Regions from separate parts of the Alicycliphilus sp. T452 genome, predicted to be linked through region 2. Evidence: riboswitches for the same ligand, from Rfam matches in the RefSeq annotation. Region 2 holds a riboswitch; the other holds the start of a gene.
What was found. A riboswitch is a leader RNA that binds a small molecule or an ion and turns the genes downstream of it on or off. The one in region 2 is predicted to bind cobalamin.
Positions count from the first base shown of each region.

Region 1: another riboswitch for cobalamin. It lies ahead of ACX12L_RS19800 (TonB-dependent receptor domain-containing protein); the one in region 2 lies ahead of bluB (5,6-dimethylbenzimidazole synthase).

Region 1 is NZ_JBTNEH010000029.1:10,657-14,050, reverse strand. It holds gene ACX12L_RS19815 (sensor domain-containing protein) at 1-518, shown strand, start outside; gene ACX12L_RS19810 (cell division protein ZapA) at 771-1,139, opposite strand; gene ACX12L_RS19805 (DUF904 domain-containing protein) at 1,136-1,375, opposite strand; cobalamin riboswitch at 1,410-1,653, shown strand; gene ACX12L_RS19800 (TonB-dependent receptor domain-containing protein) at 1,735-3,394, shown strand, end outside.
Region 2 is NZ_JBTNEH010000009.1:144,949-148,342, forward strand. It holds gene cobT (nicotinate-nucleotide--dimethylbenzimidazole phosphoribosyltransferase) at 1-525, opposite strand, end outside; gene bluB (5,6-dimethylbenzimidazole synthase) at 610-1,371, opposite strand; cobalamin riboswitch at 1,420-1,612, opposite strand; gene ACX12L_RS10545 (cobyric acid synthase) at 1,634-3,124, opposite strand; gene ACX12L_RS10550 (aminotransferase class I/II-fold pyridoxal phosphate-dependent enzyme) at 3,121-3,394, opposite strand, start outside.

The DNA of each region.
Region 1 (3,394 bases), on a different contig from region 2:
AGGCGGGCTTCGTGGAGCGCATCTCTGCATTGCTGGCGCAGTACGGCCTGCCGGCGCGCTGGCTGGAACTGGAGCTGACGGAAACCGTCCTGCTGCAGGATGCCCAGGACATGCAGCAGGTGCTCGATGCCCTGACGCGACTGGGCGTGGGCCTGTCCATCGACGATTTTGGAACAGGGTATTCCAGCCTGGCCTATCTGAAGAAACTGACTATCCACCGGCTGAAGATCGACAAATCCTTCGTGGGCGGCCTGCCGGGCGACGAGGGCGATTGCGCCATTGTCCAGGCCATCGTCAGCATGGGGCGGGCCCTGCGCATCGGCGTGGTCGCGGAAGGGGTGGAGACGCAGGCGCAGCGCAAGGCGCTGCAGGGCATGGGCTGCGATTGCTACCAGGGGTTCCTGTGCGCGCCCGCCATGCCTGCGGCAGATTTTCGCGCCCGGATGGCGGAGCCCATGGCCGGGGCCAAGCGCGTTGCCAAAGCGGCTGTATGCCGCAGTCGCCGCGCCAAACGCTGAATCAAGAGGCGGTGCGCGCGGGAAGACAGGTGTCTGCGAATGCCAGCGGACCGGCATCCTGAACCGGGGGTTCAGGTGGGCGAGGGCAACCAGGCGTTGGGTTCATCTGACGCGAGATGATCACGCTCACCTGGCAATGTACCAAGCCCGTGCTCAATGAGCATTGGTTCAAGGAAATATAAAGCCCGCCAGCATCGCAGACGGTTTCATTGTAATGGCTGTGGCCGGGGCCGGCGGCCGTGGGCCTGCCGGCTACAACAGCCGCCCGTCGTCGCCGAGGGCTTCGTCCAGACGCAGCAGCAACTGCTGTATGCGCAGCTCCTGCGCAGGGGATTGCGAGGCATCCCCGGCACCCGCAGTGGCGGCGGACGTGACGGGCGCTGCGCTGCGCTGGGCCGTGGCAGCGGCCAGTTCGGCCGCTTCGCGGTCGGCGATCTCGAAGGCCAGATTGAGCGCGGCCAGCACGGCGATGCGCTCGCGCGCGCGAACCTTGCCGGCATCGCGGATGCGCGTCATGGCGGTGTCCACGCGCTCCACGGCTTCGAGCAGGCGCGACTCATGGCCGTCGGGGCAGGCCAGCAGATAGCTTTGCTGCAGGATCTGGACCTCGATCTGCTTCATGGCGCGTCTTTCGTCTCGGTGGGGGCTGCGGGAGCGGGTGTGGCAGGCAGGCGGTCGAGCAGCGCATCCACGCGCGCCCTGGCCGCCTGCAGGCGGGACTTCAGGGAGTCGCGCTCCTGCGTGAGCGCCGAGACCTGTTGCGCGAGCAGGGCGTTGGTGCGTTGCAGCTCTGTGTGGCGCAGCAGCAGCCGTTCGACACGCTCGGCGATCTGGTCGAGGGAAGGGGGGTGGTCCATACGCCGCCAATTGTAGGGACCGGCGTGCGATTGGGCATAAAATCGCCTCGTTGGTGCTCGCGGCGTGGTTCACATGCCGCAGTTCAACGGGAAGCAGGGAGGGGGCCTTCGCCATGAAGCACACCCCGAGCCTGCGCTGCCCCCGCAACGGTCAGCGGATGAGTCGCATGCCGGCTCCACTTTCATGCACATGCCACTGGGTGCCTTGAACAAGCGCCTGGGAAGGCCATGAAAGCTGCTCCGCCAGCCCGGATACCGGCCAACATGGTGGTCGTGCGCGCCAAGGCGCGTGCGGCCGTATCACCCAACGCTGGCGGGGAGGCTGGCACGGGTAACTTTGCTGACTCTGGTTCCCTATGATGAATCCGTTCCTTCGCGCTGGCGCATTGCGTCCTTCCGCGCTCGCCCTGGCCGCCCTGGCCGCCTGCGCCGTCCAGGCCCAGGAGGGCGCCGCCCCTGTCCTGAGTGATGTCGTGGTCACGGCCACGCGCACCGCGCAGCCGCTCACCGATGTCCTGGCCGACGTATCCATCGTCGACCGTGAAGCCATCGAGCAAAGCGGAGCCGCTGCCCTGGGCGACGTGCTGGCGCGCCTGCCGGGCATCGAGATGAGCCGCTCCGGCGGCCTGGGCGGCACCACCAGCATGTACGTGCGCGGCGCCGAGACACGCTTCACCGCCGTCTACATCGACGGCGTGCGCGTCGATTCGCAGGCCGGCTCGGGCGGCACGACCTGGGAGGCGATCCCGCTCGCGCAGATCGAGCGCATCGAGGTGCTGCGCGGCCCCGCCGCCGCCATCTACGGCTCCGATGCCGTGGCCGGCGTGGTCCAGATCTTCACCAGGAAGGGCGAGGCCGGCGTGGCGCCCTACGTGGGCGTGGGCGCGGGCACGCACGGCACCTACCGCGCCGAGGCCGGGGTGAGCGGCGCCAGCGGCGCGGTGGATTACGCCCTGGGCATCGCGCGCGAGACCAGCAAGGGCTTCAATGCCAAGAAGGACGGCAACCCCGACCGCGACGACTACCAGGGCACCTCCGCCAGCGGCCGCCTGGGCTGGCAGCTCAATACGGCGCACCGCCTGGAGGGCAACTTCCTCTACAACGACACCGACAGCGGCTACGACGTGAGCAAGACCGCCGACGACCGCAGCCTGCACCGCCTGCAGGGGCTAGGCCTGAACTGGCAGGCGCAGTGGAGCGGCAGCTACAAGACGCGCCTGTCCGTCACCGACTCGCGCGACCGCTACGAGACCAAGCCCTCGGCCTACTTCACCGACACCCGGCAGCGCGGCTACCTGTTCTTCAACGAACTGCGCGTGGGCGCGCACCAGTTCACGGCGGCGCTGGAGCGGCGCGAGGATGAACTGACCAACGCGAGCATCTCCAGCGGCACGCGCGACCGCGCCCAGAACGCGCTGGCGCTGGGCTGGGGCCTGCGCCTGGGCGCGCACACGGTGCAGCTGAACGCGCGCCATGACGAGGACAGCGAGTTCGGCGGCAAGACCACCGGCAGCGCCGCCTACGGCTACGCCTTCACGCCCAACTGGCGGGCCACCGCCTCGGCGGGCACGGCCTTCAAGGCGCCCACGCTGTACCAGCGCTTCAGCATGTATGGCGACGACACGCTGCGCCCAGAGACCAGCCGCAACGTGGAGCTGGGCCTGAAATGGGCCGAGCGCTCGAACAGCTTCTCGGCCACGCTGTACCGCAACAACGTGAGCAACCTGATCGACTGGCAGGGCAACACCGGCACCTGCGCCGGCAACTCCGGCCCCTACCCGGGCTGCTACGCCAACGTGGGCCGGGCGCGCTACGAGGGCCTGACGCTGGCGGGCGCGTACGGCCTGGGCGGCGTGCGGCTGCGCGGCTCGCTCGACCTGCAGAATCCCAAGAACCTCGACACCGGCAGGCAACTGGGCCGCCGTGCCAAGCAGCACGCCGTGCTGGGCGCCGACACGCTTCTCGCGGGCTGGACGCTGGGGGCCGAGGCGCAGATCTCGGGCAAGCGCTACGACAACA
Region 2 (3,394 bases):
GCCGAGCAACAGCACGTTGCCCGGCAGCTCGCGCACCAGCGCCAGGCCGTGCTGGATCGCCTGGGCGCACTGCCCGGCGCTCATGGCCGGGCCGCTGCTCGCGTCCTGCGTGCCGGGGGCCACCTTGCGCAGCAGCAGGCGCGGCTGGCCGGGCGCGGCCTCGCGCGGGGCGACGTCGCGCGCCACGCCGCAATCGACCACGGTGAGCGCCAGGCCGTGCTGGCGCGCCAGCACGCTCACGGCGGCGCCGCCGGCGAGGAAGTTCTCCACCATCTGCCAGGTCACGTCGCTCGGGAAGGCCGAGACACCGCGCGCGGCCAGGCCGTGGTCGCCGGCAAAGACAACCATCTGGGGCTGCTCCAGCCGGGGCGATGCGGTGCCCAGGATCTGGCCGATGCGCAGCGCGAGTTGCTCCAGGCGGCTGAGCGAGCCCTGCGGCTTGGTCTTGTTGTCCAGCTTGTGCTGCAGGGCCTGGGTGAGCTGCGGATCGCAGAGGTCGGCAAGGGTGGGCAGGGGGGCGTTCATGACGTACTCGACTTTCGATGAGGGTTCGGCGCGGCCCGCGTGCGCGGGCCTGCGCGTGGGGTAGCCGCCTGGCTACGGGCAAGATCAGGCTTGGGCGATGTGGCGGGCGCGCTGCGCGGCCGCCTGGTCGCGCCGCAAGTGGGCGAGGAGCGGCTGCTGGTCGTCGCGCTGGCCCCATTGCTCGAAGTACACGAGGTCTTCCATGCGCAGGCGCGGCAGCCAGCCGGCGGTTTCCAGCTCGGGCTTGTCGTGAAAGTGGCTGACGTAGCCCACGCACAGGTAGGCGATGGGGGTGATGCCCTTGGGAATGCCCAGCGCCTGCTGCAGGTCGGCCTGGTGGAAGATGCTGACCCAGCCCACGCCCAGCCCTTCGGCGCGCGCGGCCAGCCACAGGTTCTGCACGGCGCAGACGCTGCTGTACAGGTCCATGGTCTTCATGTGGGTGCGGCCCACCACCACGGGGCCGGTGCGCTCACGGTCGCAGGTGATGCAGATGCCGATGGGCGACTCCACGATGCCTTCGAGCTTGAGCTTTTGGTACGCCGCACGCTTGCCGCCCTCGAACATGCCGGCGGCTTCGGCATGCGCCTTGGCGAAGGCATCGTGCACGCGGCGCTTGGTCTCGGGCGACCGCACCACCAGGAAGTTCCAGGGCTGCATGAAGCCCACCGAGGGCGCATGGTGCGCGGCGGTGAGGATGCGGCTGAGCACCTCGTCGGGCACCGGCGTGGGCAGGAACTGCCCGCGCACGTCGCGGCGTGAAAAGATGGTGTGGTAGATGGCGTCACGGGCCTCTTGCGTGAAGGCGTGAACGCTCTGCGTGGCTTGCGCCTGCGCGGTATTCATGGCAGTCCCCTGTGCTTGAATAGGAAGCACGCTGCCCGGCCTTGCAGCGCGATGACGAACGTTCAGGCCGGTCTTCTGGCTTGGATTCATCTGACCCGCCACGCCTTCCCGGCCTTGGCGGCCAGTGGCACTTCGTGGGGGACATCGTCCTTACAGCGTTGGGCACGCGGCGGATTCGCACCGCCTTCCCGATTCTCCCTTTGCCATCGCGGCATTGGGCACCTGAGGGGCGGGATGATAGCAGCCGCCCACTGCGCAACGCTTATGCGATCAGCGCGTCCAGCACGCCAGGCTCCATGTGCCGGGCAATGCAATCGGCCAGCCCGTCGAACACGGCGTCGAGCGTGGGAGCATGGGCGCCAAAGAGGGCCTTCAGCACGGCCGGGTCTTCGAACAGGCCGTGCAGGTACACGCCGAGCACGTTGCCAGCCGGGTTCTGCCAGGCGATGCCCGGCATGGCTTCGCGCGCCACGTCGCCCTTGGCGGCCATGGCCGGGTGCTGGGCGGTCTGGCCGTGGTGGATTTCGTAGCCTGCGGCGCGCACGCCCGAAAGCGGCGCCCAGGCGCCCGCCAGCGGCCCGAAGGCCGCGCTGGTGCACTGCACGGTTTTGGCGGGCTCGAACACGGTGACCAGCGGCAGCAGCCCCAGGCCGGGGGCGTTGCCGTCGATGCCGGCGGGGTCGATCAGCGCCTCGCCCAGCATCTGCAGGCCGCCGCACACGCCGAGCACGGTGCCGCCCCGCGCCGCGTGCGCGGCTATCGAGCCGTCCAGCCCCTGCGCGCGCAGCCAGGCCAGGTCGGCCGCCGTGGCCTTGGAGCCGGGCAGCACGATCCAGTCGCCGGGCCGCAGCCCTGCGACGTCGGCCGGGCTGCGCACCCATTGCAGGCGCAGGCCGGGCACGTTCTTGAGCGGCTGGAATTCGTCGAGGTTGCTGATGCGCGGGTAGGCCACGACGGCCACCGTGGTGTGCACGGCGCCAGGCGTGGTGCTGCGGTCGTCGAACACGCCGTCCTCCTCTGGCAGGCCGTGCTGCCAGCGCATGGGGATGGTGGCCACGGTGGGCACGCCGGTGCGCTCCTGCAGCTGCTGCGGCGCGGGCGCGAGCAGGCTGGCGTCGCCGCGGAACTTGTTCAGCACGAAGCCCTGGATCAGCGCGCGCTCGTCCTCGGGCAGCAGTGCCCAGGTGCCATACAGGTGCGCGAAGGCGCCGCCGCGGTCGATGTCGGTCACCAGCAGGCAGCGCGCGCCCGCGTGCCGCGCCACGCGCATGTTCACGATGTCGCTGGCGTGCAGGTTGATCTCGGCCGGCGAGCCCGCGCCCTCGATGACCACCACGTCGTTCCCGGCGCGCAGTTCGTCCAGCGCGGCGGCGATCTGCGGCCACACGCGCGCGCTGCGCCCGCGCCAGGGCATGGCCGACAGCGGCTCGCTCACCTGCCCCAGCAGCACCACCTGGCTGTGCGTGTCGGCCTCGGGCTTGAGCAGCAGCGGGTTCATGCGCACGTCCGGCACGGCGCGCGCGGCCAGGGCCTGGAAATACTGGGCGCTGCCGATCTCACCCTGCCCCCCGGCGGGCGTGGCGACGACGCGCGCGTTGTTGCTCATGTTCTGCGCCTTGAACGGCGCCACCTTCAGGCCCTGGTTGCTGTAGTGGCGGCACAGCGCCGTGGCCAGCCAGCTCTTGCCGGCGCCGCTGCTGGTGCCCAGCACCATGATGCAGCGCGCCGGGCCGGGTAATGTCTTGGTCTTCATGCCCTGCATTGTCGCCACGCCGCGGCCAGCGCCTGCTGCGCGGCGGGCGCCAGCACGCCCAGGCGCACATGGCCGGGCAGGCCGAACGACGCGCAGTCGCGCAGCTTGATGCCCTGGGCGCGCAAGGCCTGCAGCGCGCCCGGCAGGTCGCCCGCCGGCGGGCGCGCCGTGAAGAAGTTGGCCAGGCTGCCCGGCAGCACGGCCCAGCCCAGGCCGGCACACAGGCGCAGCTGGGCCGTCTTCCAGTCGCGCAGCGTGGCCAGCGACCGG